Regions from separate parts of the Priestia sp. FW507-14D1A genome, predicted to be linked through region 4. Evidence: riboswitches for the same ligand, from Rfam matches in the RefSeq annotation. Region 4 holds a riboswitch; each other region holds the start of a gene.
The links. Region 4 has a riboswitch for S-adenosylmethionine ahead of AC3WJG_RS09585 (trans-sulfuration enzyme family protein). Riboswitches for the same ligand answer to the same signal wherever they lie in the genome.

Region 1 (3,115 bases), 110 kb from region 4:
ATCACCGGTAATTGCAAGCACTTGATTCATTCCTAGCGTATGAAGTCCCATTAAATGAGATTGAAGTCCAATTAAATTTCGATCGCGACAGGTAATATGAATAAGCGGTCGTGCTTTTGTTTCTTGCTGCATCAGTGTTGCCATTGCCAAGTTGCTGATGCGAGGTGAGGCAAGAGAATTATCAGCTAATGTAATAGCATCTACGCCGACTTTATCCAGTGCTTTTGCACCTTCTAAAAATTTCGTCGGACCCAGCTGTTTAGGCGGATCTAGCTCGACGATAACCGAGCGGCGCTTCTTCACAATTTCATGCATATGAGGTTTATCCTGCTGCTCACGCTCTTGAACCGTAACGGCTGGTCTCATTTTAACGACTTTGCTTGTAATCGGAGGCAGGTCTTTTAAGGCAGATGACATTGCGCGTACGTGAGCTGGTGTTGTACCGCAGCATCCTCCAATTAAGCGAACCCCTTGTTCGCGGAATAAACGTGCGCTTTCTACAAAGTAGTCTTCATTCGTTTCATACTCCAGCTTTCCTTCCACATACGCCGGAAGGCTGGCATTAGGGTAAGCAGATAAGAAAGCACGATCAGGAAGCGGTACTTCTTCAAGAGACTGAATCATATGATAAGGACCTAAACGGCAGTTTAGCCCGACAACATCTGCTCCTAAGTCTTCTAATTCTTTTAATGCATCTGCTAAAGGACGCCCATCTTGCAGTACGCCAATATCATGCAGGGAAACGTGGGTAATAATAGGCTTATCCGTTTCTTTTCTTGCCAGTGTAAGAACGGTTTTTAATTCTTCGAAATCATAGTATGTTTCAAACAAAAGGCCATCCACGCCTTCATTTAAAAGCCAAAACATTTGTTCACGAATGCTTCGCTTAACTTCTTCTAAACTAATAGCGTTTTTTTGGAAAGAACGAATTCCGCCGAGTGTACCAACCACGTAAGCCTGATCTTTTGCAGCTTGTTTCGCTAATTTTACACCAGCAACATTGATGTCTTTGACTGAATCTTCTAATCCATAACGGGCAAGTTTTTGATAATTAGCAGCGTACGTATTTGTTTGAATAACGTTTGCACCAGCTTCTACATAGGCTCTGTGAATACGAGAAACCTCTTCTGGTTTGGTGATGTTTAGTTCTTCAAAACAGCTGTCAATACCGTGTGAGTAAAGGAGGGTACCAGTGGCACCATCCCCAATTAAAATTTTAGACTTTAAATCTTCAAGTAACCCCATGTCAAAACCTCCTTAAATTGTTCCGCTTCTATTTCACGAGTGATTCGTTTTATGCAATATGCCGATAAAATAGAAAAAGTCTTCTTAAGAAGAAGACTTTTTTCGCCTTCTTATCTTCCAAGCAATAAATTGCTTGCTGGATTTAGCACCATGTCTCTAACGACTGGTTGCTGAGGTTTCAAAGGGCCAGTCCCTCCACCTCTCATGATAAGAATCAATTGTATATAATTGAAACATATTTTTTTAAATAGAAAGAATACTTATTTAATAATTTATCTGATTTTTAGAAATTATACAACAGTAAATTGTGAATTTCCAGCAAATATTGAGGAAAATTTAAAAGCTAAAGGGAAAATATCCGTATATTTTGTTTGAAAATGACTGTTATGTTAGGGGTTAAGGAGTTTTTTGTGAAAAATACAAAAAGAAAATGAAAAATAAAAAATAAACGAAAAGGCACAAGCGCTGGGATATGCGTAGATTTACACGTAAAACGGCTCGTCTTTTTTTTACCGTTTCTACATATAGTGAACTATGAAGGGTAGAAGGGTGATGGGTATGAAAAGGTGGAAACTCACGCTGCAGGTTGCTGCTACGTATGTAGGCACTGTTGTAGGAGCCGGTTTTGCAACAGGCAAGGAAATCGTTCAATTTTTTACACAGTACGGGGAACTTGGAATGGTCGGGATTTTGGTCAGCGGCTTGTTTTTTATTTGGCTAGGTTCGAAAATGATGCTGCTTTCGCACGCAATTGGGGCTTCTTCTTATCAGCAGCTTAATACATATTTATTTGGTGATGTGCTTGGAAAAGCGGTAAACGGTGTAATGATTGTCATTTTATTTGGAGTAACTTCAGTCATGCTAGCGAGTACGGGAGCAATAGGAAAAGAACAGTTCGGGCTATGGCCTCCTGTTGGGATGATTTTTACAATTGTTTTAACTTATATATTTATCGCCAAAGGAATTAACGGTATTTTAATGGTTAATTCTCTTGTTGTGCCGATGATGCTTTCATTTGCTTTTATCATCTTTGTGCCAAATATCAGCTATTTCTCACTGATTCAAACGAAGCCGGATTTAACGCTCGTCACGCAGTGGAAGTGGGCGGTTAGTCCCTTTTTATATATTTCCCTAAATCTAGCTTTGGCTCAGGCTGTTTTAGTTCCATTAGGAAGCTCCGTGAAAGATAGGAGCGTGATTAAAAAAGGGGCCGTAATAGGAGGATGTGTACTTACGTTTATGCTTGTTTCTACTCATCTTGCCCTTTCCAATTTGCCTTATTCATTTCAACTTGATATTCCGATGAGTGCCGTTGTTAAAAATATCTCAGCGTGGGTGAATGTTTTATTTACGGTAGTTGTGTTAGGCGAGATTTTTACTACATTGATTGGAAATGTATTTGGAATCGCTAAGCAGATTCAGTCATTTCTTCCCCTGAATGACAAACAAGCTTTTGCATTTATTATCTTGGCTTGCTTTATTATTGGGCAATTCGGATATGCCCAGCTTCTTGAGTTTTTGTATCCGATATTTGGCTATATTGGACTAGCTTTTGTATGGATGCTATGTATTAAAAAAGAAAAAATAAGCTAAAAGCTGGATTTTAAAGAATAGATGTGAAAAAACGAAGTTAAATGATGTGACAAGTCGATTTTACTTTGCTATAATGTAAAACAAATAAGACTCTAGCAGTCGAATATATTATCCTTCGGGGTCGGGTGTAAGTCCCAACCGGCGGTGATAAAGCGTATGCTTTTAAGCCCGTGACCCGTTTTCATACGATGTATGTTAGCGGTGGATCTAGTTAAAATCTAGAGCCGACAGTAAAAGTCTGGATGGGAGAAGGATCAGGAAGCACAGTTGTTTTTTT
Region 2 (3,115 bases), on a different contig from region 4:
GAAACAATATGGCTTAAGATGCCTTTTAAAACAGTTCTTTCTTGCAAATTTCTTTTAAAAAACAGGTGAACTGTGATACATTAACGAATATTGTATAGCATAAAGAAATGATGTTACTATACAACTGACGATTATGGGTGATGAAAATGGGGCTAATTGAAATTGAAAAAGTAATTATTGTCGAAGGAAAATCAGATAAAAAACGTATCCAAGATATCATTCGAGAACCAATTGAAATTATCTGTACAAACGGTACGATTAGTTTATCAAAGCTGGATGAAATTATTGACTTTACGTTTAACAAAGAGGTATACATACTCGTTGACTCTGATGATTCAGGGAATAAGCTAAGAAAACAATTTAAACGAGAGCTTCCGGAAGCAGAGCATCTATATATTGATAAAATGTACCGAGAGGTTGCTGCCGCCCCTAGACATCACATAGCAACAGTATTACTGAGTGCCAATATCGATGTTAATGCAGAATTTTTAACATAAAAGGAATGAGCAACATGCAAGAATGGAGCGAAAAACAGCTTGACGATCAGTTAAAAGAAGGACAAAGAGCGTTTATCTTTTTCCATACACCTTTTTGCGGGACATGTCAGCTGGCAAAAAAAATGTTAACCGTAGCAGAAGCAATGCTGCCTGGTGTGACCATCGGAATGAGCAATTTAAATTATATGCCTTCAAAAGCAGAAGTATTTTCAATTGAAAGTGTACCTTGTTTGATTGAAGTGAAAAATGGCGAAATGGTAAAAAAACTCTATGCGTTTCATTCCATCGAGCACGTACTTGAAGAGTTTCGATAATCAAACGTTTGTTTAAAATGAAGAAATGGAACGAGAGCAAACCGTTGGGGCTGTTGAAATCTTGGGATATTATCCCAAGAACAAAATCTGTTGACAGCCTATCTGACACATGCTAAAATCACACTCATGAATGTTCATAAATGAATGAATATTTCCCAAAAACAAAATAATTGTTGCGAACTCTTATCAAGAGAGGTGGAGGGACTGAGCCCTGTGAAACCCGGCAACCGTCAGACTAACTGAAATGGTGCCAATTCCTGCAAAGCTATGCGCTTTGAAAGATGAGAGAAAGGATTAAATATCGAGCCTTTCTGTCATGCGCAGAGAGGCTTTTTTAATGGGGAAAATTGTTTTACGGCTTTTTCATCCTATAGGGCAACCTAACATAATTAAGTTTTTACTAAAGAAGGTGAAGAAATATGATTACATTAACAGACGTTACAAAAATTTATCAGGCTAAAAGCGGTCAAGTAACAGCTGTTGATAATGTGAATCTAACCGTTAACCAAGGTGAAATTTACGGAATTATTGGTTATAGCGGAGCAGGTAAAAGTTCTTTAATTCGCTTGCTAAACGGGTTAGAAACACCAACGACAGGAACGGTCGAAGTAGCAGGTAATGATATTGGAAAAATTAAAGGCGGAAAACTCAGAAAAGCTAGACAAGAAATTAGTATGGTGTTTCAGCACTTTAATATCTTGTGGTCGCGTACGGTGCGAGAAAATATTGCCTTTCCGTTAGAAATAGCAGGGATCTCAAAAGAAAAAAGAATGAAACGAGTAGACGAGCTTATCAAGCTAGTCGGGCTTGAAGGGCGTGAAAATGCTTATCCATCACAGCTTAGCGGTGGTCAAAAGCAGCGTGTTGGTATTGCTAGAGCGCTAGCCAATAACCCAAAAGTATTGCTGTGTGATGAAGCAACATCAGCGCTTGATCCTCAAACGACAGATTCTATTTTAGATCTGTTAGTAGATATTAATGAGAAGCTAGGGTTAACCATTGTACTCATTACTCATGAAATGCACGTTATTCGTAAAATTTGTCATCGGGTAGCTGTTATGGAAAATGGGGCAGTGGTAGAAGAAGGGCAAGTGTTAGAAGTATTCAGAAAACCTAAGCAGCCGATTACAAAGCGATTTGTTCAACAGATTTCTGAACCAGAAGAAACGTTTGAAACAATTGAACAAGTACAGGAGTTATATCCAAGCGGGCAAATTATTCAGCTGACGTTTGTTGGCGGAAAAGCAGAGCAACCGCTCATTACAACGATTTTAAAACAGTTTGATGTAACGATTAATATTTTGCAAGGAAAGATTTCTCATACACAAACAGGTTCATACGGAACGTTGTTCGTTCATTTAGACGGAGAATTAACAGAAGTTGAAAAAGTCATTGCATACATTCATGAGCAGCAGGTAGAAGTGGAGGTAATGACAAATGCTTGAGAAACTATTTCCAAACGTTATTTTAGATGATTTTATTCAAGCGACAAATGAAACACTATATATGACGGCTATTTCAGTTATAGCCACGTTTGTTCTAGGTATTTTATTGGGCTTGCTTTTATTTTTAACGTCCAAAGGACAGCTTTGGCAAAACAAACCTTTATATGCCATTGTGTCAGCAGTTGTAAATATCTTTCGTTCCATTCCATTCATTATTTTAATTGTTTTACTGATTCCATTTACCAAAGCATTGGTAGGAAGTATTTTAGGCGCTAATGCAGCGTTACCTGCTTTAATTGTTGGAGCAGCACCATTTTATGCGCGTCTTGTAGAAATTGGTCTGCGCGAAATTGATAAAGGTGTTATTGAAGCTGCTAAATCAATGGGAGCAACAACAAGCACTATTATCTTTAAAGTGCTGTTACCTGAATCGCTGCCAGCTTTAATTTCTGGTTTGACGGTAACGACGATTGCGTTAGTCGGTTATACGGCAATGGCGGGTGTGATTGGAGCTGGAGGTCTCGGGAATCTTGCATATTTAGAAGGATTCCAGCGCAGTCATAATGATGTAACGCTAGCTGCTACGATCTTAATTTTGATTATTGTATTTATTATCCAACTTATTGGAGATGCGATTACTGCAAAAATTGATAAAAGATAACGGGAGGATTATTTATTATGAAAAAATGGCTTTCGGCTTTAGCATTAACATCTGCGCTAGTAGTAGGATTAGCTGCATGTGGATCTAACAATGGATCAAAAGATGAAAAGAAAATTGTTGTGGGTGCATCTAATACGCCCCATGCTGAAATTTTAGAACAAGCAAAACCGATTTTAGAAAAACAAGGAATCGACTTGG
Region 3 (3,115 bases), 210 kb from region 4:
GTCATCATGTGAACAAACGGCCGGATAAAAAGGCGGCGTAAAAAATAAGACCATCATCGGAGCTGCTTCTTTACATAAACCAACTAGAGAGTTTACTAAGTTAATGGTTTTATTTCTATCATCATCCTCTTGTGCCAAAAGTGCTGCTTTCATTTCTTGCACATATTTTTCACCGTGCTGTTTGACTGCATGAGTATAAAGTTCTTCATACGTCCATACGTTCACGTCAAGAGATGAACTCTCCATTCCCGCAGCGTACTGCCTAGCAGCTTTATTATAATGTTTTTTCACATTCAAAGCCGCTTTGTCAGCCGATTTCAACAGCAGATCTGTTACTTCTTTAAGAGAGCGGTTTAACATAAATAAATTAAATAAGACAACGGCAGAGTGCGGAACTTGAACTGAATACTCTTCTTTTAAATCTTTTTGTATCAGCACCGTAGGAGGTGGACTCGTTTCATCTCTTACTTTTTCGCAAAAATCAACGTTTAATTCTATTTCTTTTGTTAAATAAGAAGCTAGTAAGTTAGCATTTAAACCAGCTAGCGGTTCCCCTACATGAGTTTCTTTTCCATAACACAAAAAGCTTGGCATGATCTTCCCAATCGATCCTGAGTACACATAGTTCGTTTGATCTCCAGGATAGCGGCTGAACACCGGTTCTGCATTTAGCATGAGAGAAAAATCCAGCTGATGTTTGCGGGCAAGTTCTAAAAGAACAGGCACTGCTTTTCTCATCCCAAGCGAATTTACTTCTTCATCCGGTACCGACAGCAGCAGGATGTTTCCGTCAAACTCTCCGTTGCATGCTCGTTCAACCATACTGATATGCAGGGCAATGCCTGCTTTCATGTCCATCGTTCCTCGGCCAAAAAGCCAGTCTCCTTTTATCATATCTTTTTGTACGTGCGCCGGAACTTGTTCCATATGGTTATAAAAAGTACTCGTTAATGTATCAGCGTGAAAAGCATCCTTTTTCCACTGTCCATAATCTTGTACATCCACTACATCGTAATGACTTACGAGTACAACTGTTTTATTCGTATTTTTCCCTTGAACAAAAGCTGTGACAATCGATCGTCCGTCTCCTGTTGAATGAAGCTCGACTTGCTCGTTTTTTTGAAAGTAAGGCAGCTTCAATAAATACGACGCTATCGATTCAGCTATTTCAACTTCTGCCATCGTTCCTGTCACGCTAGGTATAGAAACCAATTCGCTTACAAGTTTTTTTAACTGTTCTTTTGTTTGATACAAAGATGTTTTGTTCGACATACCCTTCATCTCTTTCCTTTTTCTAAATTTTCTATCAAACAAAACCATTCGTCAATCCCTTTGACAGAGACCCTTTCATTCTATCCCTATGTATCATAGTATGGCGCTGCCTTTACACACATGATAAAAAAAGAGTGCGCGGCTAGGGATAGCACCGCACACTCTTTTTTTTACTTTTGGTCATCTTCTAAAAAGTCTAGGATACGATCAATAAGCTGTTCGCTTCCTGCATCGTTTCCGTGTTCAAGAGACATTTCCATTTCAATGCTCCTTTCATAAAATATTCTTGTTTTATAACATACCACAATTCATTTCGAATGTAACCTTTAATTTGTGTAAAAATTTCGACAATTTACGATCAATTTTAAAACCTAGTGAGTATTGATTATACCCACCAGATTCTTTGCTTGTCAAAAACCATGCTTTCTATTTAAAACCACTTAAAAAATAGAGGCGCGAGCAGACTTTTTCTATAAAAGACAGCCTACTCGCTCAAGCTTGGAACAGCATGATGAATAAATTTCTAGTTCATTTGCTTTTTGTACATCTTTAATATCTATGCCTACAGCATATGTACGAACATGGTTTTCGACCACAATTTCATAAAATGTTTCTAACTCACGATAAGCTACTTGATAATGCTTTCCTAATAATTTCACTGCTTCCTTTAATGCTTTCTCTCCTGTATGTGCTGCAACTGCTGTATGACCCATAAAACCCTCTCCTTTTAGAAAAATAAAAAAAACTCATTTTGCTTTGATGCAAAATGAGTTTTTCACCCGTTTTATCACCCAAAGCACATGCTTTGCTGGTAGGAGCACCTTACATTCGTAGGTTGCTGTGGAGTCAAAGAGCCAGATCTCTCGTCCACTCGTGATAACTTTTTAATTTAAAATTTATTTTATCAAACAATTCCATCCGCGTAAATAGAAAAATAAAAATATTTTAATTTTTTCGGTAATGGAATGAATTCAAAAAATGAAAGCTTAGATTAGCAAAATAAGAAGCTGCTACAAGTAATGCTTCTTCATTTAATGAAAAAGAAGGATGGTGCCATTCATATTCTCCAGCTGTACCCATCCATACAAAAAATCCTGGTACATGCTGCTGATATACGGCAAAGTCTTCTCCTCCAGGCGATTGTTCAGCTTCTACGACTTGGTAACTAAGATCCTCTGCCGCTTTAGTAGCCAGTTTTTCCAGCGTATCATCATTGTTGACTACAGGAAGATATGGATACCATTTAACGTCTACTGAAGCCCCGAAAGCTGCCCCAATCCCTTCAGCAGTTCGTTTCATAAGAGCCGGTATTTTTTCTCTCGCTTCTTCTTGAAAGGTACGCACCGTTCCTTCAAGCGTTACTTTGTCAGGAATGACGTTCCACGAGCTCCCTCCATGGATTTGAGTTATGCTGACAACAACATTTTGAAAGGGGCTGAGATTACGGCTGACAATGGTTTGTAAACTAGTAACAATTTGACCAGCAGCAGCAATCGGATCTATTGTTTTTTCAGGAATACCCGCGTGACCTCCTACTCCTTTGACGTCAATTTCAAAACGATCAACACTTGCCATTAAAGGTCCCGGTTTGATACCAATGGTTCCTACAGGAAGATCCGGTTTGTTATGCATCCCAAATATCGCTTCCACTCCTTCGAGCACACCTTTTTCAACTAGCATTTTTGCCCCAGAAGCCGTTTCTTCAGCTGGCTGAAAGATAAATCGAACCGTGCCGCAAAGCTCCTGCTGACGCTCTTTAAGAAGGATAGCTGCTCCTATTATAGAAGCCGTATGAAAATCATGGCCGCACGCGTGCATAACACCGTTCACTTCAGAAGCAAAT
Region 4 (3,115 bases):
CCTTAGGATCAAAAGGATCTTTCAAGCAAAATGAAGAAAATTCTGAGCAAAATGGAGATACAAATGAAGAAGATTCTGTGCAAGAATCAACTACAGTAGATAAAACCGGAGGTCGCACGGATGGCCGTACTGGAGACCGTACCGGAAGACGTACAGGAAGACGTACAGGAGGTCGCACAGACGATCGCTCGGGAGGTCGCCGTACGGGTTCACGCTCTTCAACACCAGGTGAAAAAGTTATTAAAACGAAAAATTATCGTTGGAAAGCATGATGAACTGGAACATAAAAGGTGCTTATAAAGCACCTTTTCTATCATATAGGAAAAAGGAGGAGAATGAGTATGAGTATGAATCATTATATTGATAAAATTGTTGAAGTCGATATATCAGGTAAAACAACGTTTGTAGGAAAACTTGTTGATCTCGGGTTAGATGTAATGGTTTTATATAATGGACATGATTATTTGTATATTCCCCTTTTACACATACATCGCTTGCGAGAGGTTTCAGAAGAAGATTATACACCTTTACGAACCATAGAAGAGAACTTAATAGAAGAAAGTCAGCGGATTTCTTATCGTAATATTTTACAGCAGGCAAAAGGGAAATTTATTGAAATTTATGTAACGGGAGGGAAATCATTGCATGGCTATATCACAAGCGTGCTGAATGATTATCTTGTGTTTTATTCTCCAGTGTATAAAAATGTCTTTGTTTCTCTACATCATTTGAAATGGCTCACTCCTTACAGCAATGAGTTAACCCCTTATTCTTTAAGTGACAAAGAGCTCCCAGTAAGGCCCGCCTCTGCACCTTTTGTCAGAAACTTTGAAGAGCAGCTTAAAAAATATGAAAATCAACTGGTCGTATTAGATTTAGGGGATCAATCAGAAAAAATTGGCGTACTTAAAGAAGTTTCTAATAATATTGTTGAACTAATTACGGCAAATGGAGAAAGTATGTATTGGAAGTTAGCTCACGTAAAATCTGTACACTTGCCTTAGAAAAAGAGACCTCGCTTTCGTCTCTTTTTTTTATGTGCTTATCAAGACAGGTATATTGAATAAACAAATGAGATGATTTAAATTTTTTAGAAAATTATGTTGACAATAAAGAAAATCTTTATTAAAGTTAGTAACAACAAACGTTAACCACCAACAATTATATAGAACTCTTATCAAGAGTGGCGGAGGGACTGGCCCTGCGATGCCCGGCAACCATCAAATGAAACATTCATTTGAACGGTGCTAATTCCTGTGGAACATCAGTATTGTTCTAACAGATGAGAGAAATCGTGTATAAACGAACACTCTTCCATCTGTGAAGAGTGTTTTTTATTTTGAGTTAAGGAGAGAAATAGATGAAAATTGAAACTTTATTAGTTCGTTCAGGAGTAGGTCGTGATCCTTCAACAGGTTCTATTACAACACCCATTTACCAAGCATCAACATTTGCTCATCCTGCTTTAGGGCAAAGTACAGGATTTGACTATGCACGTACGGCAAACCCTACTCGTACAGCATTGGAAGAAGCAATTGCAGCTTTGGAAAAAGGAGAAGTAGGAGTAGCATTCGCTTCAGGAATGGCGGGTGTAATGGCAGTTTTGGCACTATTTAAAAACGGAGATCATTTAATTGTATCAGAGGATTTATACGGAGGAACGTACCGAGTACTAAATGAAATTTTTTCAGAGCAAGGAATTACTGTTTCGTACGTCAACACAGCCCATCTCGAGCAAGTAAAAGATGCGCTTCGTCCCAACACAAAAGCTTTATTTATTGAAACACCTACGAATCCAATGATGCACGTGACTGATTTGCCAGAAGCAATTTCGTTAGCTAAACAGCATGATTTGCTTACTATCGTTGACAATACCTTCATGTCCCCTTATTATCAGCGTCCTTTAGAGCTTGGAGCAGATATTGTGATACATAGTGCAAGCAAATACATTGGGGGTCATAATGATGTAGTTGCTGGTCTTGTAGTGGCTCGATGTAGTAGCTTAGGAGAGAAAATTCGTTTTTATCAAAATGCAGCTGGGGCAATCTTAGGTCCACAGGATAGCTGGCTGTTATTACGCGGTGTTAAAACGCTAGCGCTTCGTATGGAAAAGCATAATGAAAACGCACTGAAAATTGCAAATTGGCTTACTGCTCATGATCTCGTGGAAAAAGTGTATTACCCTGGTCTTGAAACACATCCAGGCTATGAAATCATGAAGAAACAAGCAACTGGATTTGGAGGCATGATTTCTTTTGCTGTCTCACACCCTGACATCGTGTCAGTACTTTTAGAAAATGTCAAAGTTATTACATTTGCAGAAAGCTTAGGAGGCGTGGAAAGTTTAATGACATTCCCAGCTCGTCAAACACATGCTGATATTCCGGAAGAAATTCGAAATCGTGTCGGAGTAACAAACTGTTTACTGCGATTATCAGTTGGAATTGAGCACGCAGATGATTTAATTAAAGATTTGAAGGAGGCATTTGATGCATACCAACAATAATAAACATAGATTTGGTACGAACTTAATTCATGCAAATACAGGAATTGACGGTCATTTTGGAGCGGTTAACGTACCTATTTATCAGGTATCTACATTTAACCAAGAAGATGAGACGAACAACGGCCGCTATGACTATTCTCGTTCAGGAAATCCAACTCGTGAGGCTTTAGAAAACACCATTGCTCAGCTAGAAAATGGATACGCTGGTTTTGCTTTTTCATCAGGTATGGCTGCTATCTCATCGGTGTTATCTATTTTTGAATCGGGGGATGAAATTTTAGTTTCACATGATACGTACGGCGGGACATATCGTGTATTAACACGATTATTTTCAAAGTTTGGTATCAAAACAACTTTTGTTGATACAACGAAGGTTGAGAAAGTTGAAGAAGCTATCACAAAGGATACGAAGGCTATTTATATCGAAAGCCCTTCAAATCCATTTTTACAGGTAACGGATATTAAAGCAGTAGCAAGTTTGGCGAAGGAGCGCAATCTCCTTACAATTGTGGATAACACGTTTTTAACACCTTATCTACAGCAGCCGATTGACCTTGGTGTAAACATTGTGATTCATAGTGCTACAAAATATATCAGCGGTCACAGTGA

Region 1: another riboswitch for S-adenosylmethionine. It lies ahead of AC3WJG_RS10190 (bifunctional homocysteine S-methyltransferase/methylenetetrahydrofolate reductase); the one in region 4 lies ahead of AC3WJG_RS09585 (trans-sulfuration enzyme family protein).
Region 2: another riboswitch for S-adenosylmethionine. It lies ahead of AC3WJG_RS17180 (methionine ABC transporter ATP-binding protein); the one in region 4 lies ahead of AC3WJG_RS09585 (trans-sulfuration enzyme family protein).
Region 3: another riboswitch for S-adenosylmethionine. It lies ahead of AC3WJG_RS10665 (hypothetical protein); the one in region 4 lies ahead of AC3WJG_RS09585 (trans-sulfuration enzyme family protein).

What each region holds. Positions count from the first base shown of each region.
Region 1 covers NZ_JBYSWQ010000002.1:337,940-341,054, reverse strand. The annotation lists gene AC3WJG_RS10190 (bifunctional homocysteine S-methyltransferase/methylenetetrahydrofolate reductase) at 1-1,245, opposite strand, end outside; SAM riboswitch class I at 1,353-1,459, opposite strand; gene AC3WJG_RS10185 (YkvI family membrane protein) at 1,804-2,838, shown strand; FMN riboswitch at 2,946-3,096, shown strand.
Region 2 covers NZ_JBYSWQ010000004.1:302,769-305,883, forward strand. The annotation lists gene AC3WJG_RS17170 (toprim domain-containing protein) at 147-497, shown strand; gene AC3WJG_RS17175 (thioredoxin family protein) at 512-811, shown strand; SAM riboswitch class I at 992-1,099, shown strand; gene AC3WJG_RS17180 (methionine ABC transporter ATP-binding protein) at 1,231-2,256, shown strand; gene AC3WJG_RS17185 (methionine ABC transporter permease) at 2,249-2,917, shown strand; gene AC3WJG_RS17190 (MetQ/NlpA family ABC transporter substrate-binding protein) at 2,935-3,115, shown strand, end outside.
Region 3 covers NZ_JBYSWQ010000002.1:433,000-436,114, forward strand. The annotation lists gene AC3WJG_RS10660 (M20/M25/M40 family metallo-hydrolase) at 1-1,272, opposite strand, end outside; gene AC3WJG_RS10665 (hypothetical protein) at 1,743-1,985, opposite strand; SAM riboswitch class I at 2,054-2,155, opposite strand; gene AC3WJG_RS10670 (M20 peptidase aminoacylase family protein) at 2,218-3,115, opposite strand, start outside.
Region 4 covers NZ_JBYSWQ010000002.1:223,349-226,463, reverse strand. The annotation lists gene AC3WJG_RS09595 (spore coat protein) at 1-272, shown strand, start outside; gene AC3WJG_RS09590 (hypothetical protein) at 342-1,004, shown strand; SAM riboswitch class I at 1,172-1,289, shown strand; gene AC3WJG_RS09585 (trans-sulfuration enzyme family protein) at 1,361-2,506, shown strand; gene AC3WJG_RS09580 (trans-sulfuration enzyme family protein) at 2,490-3,115, shown strand, end outside.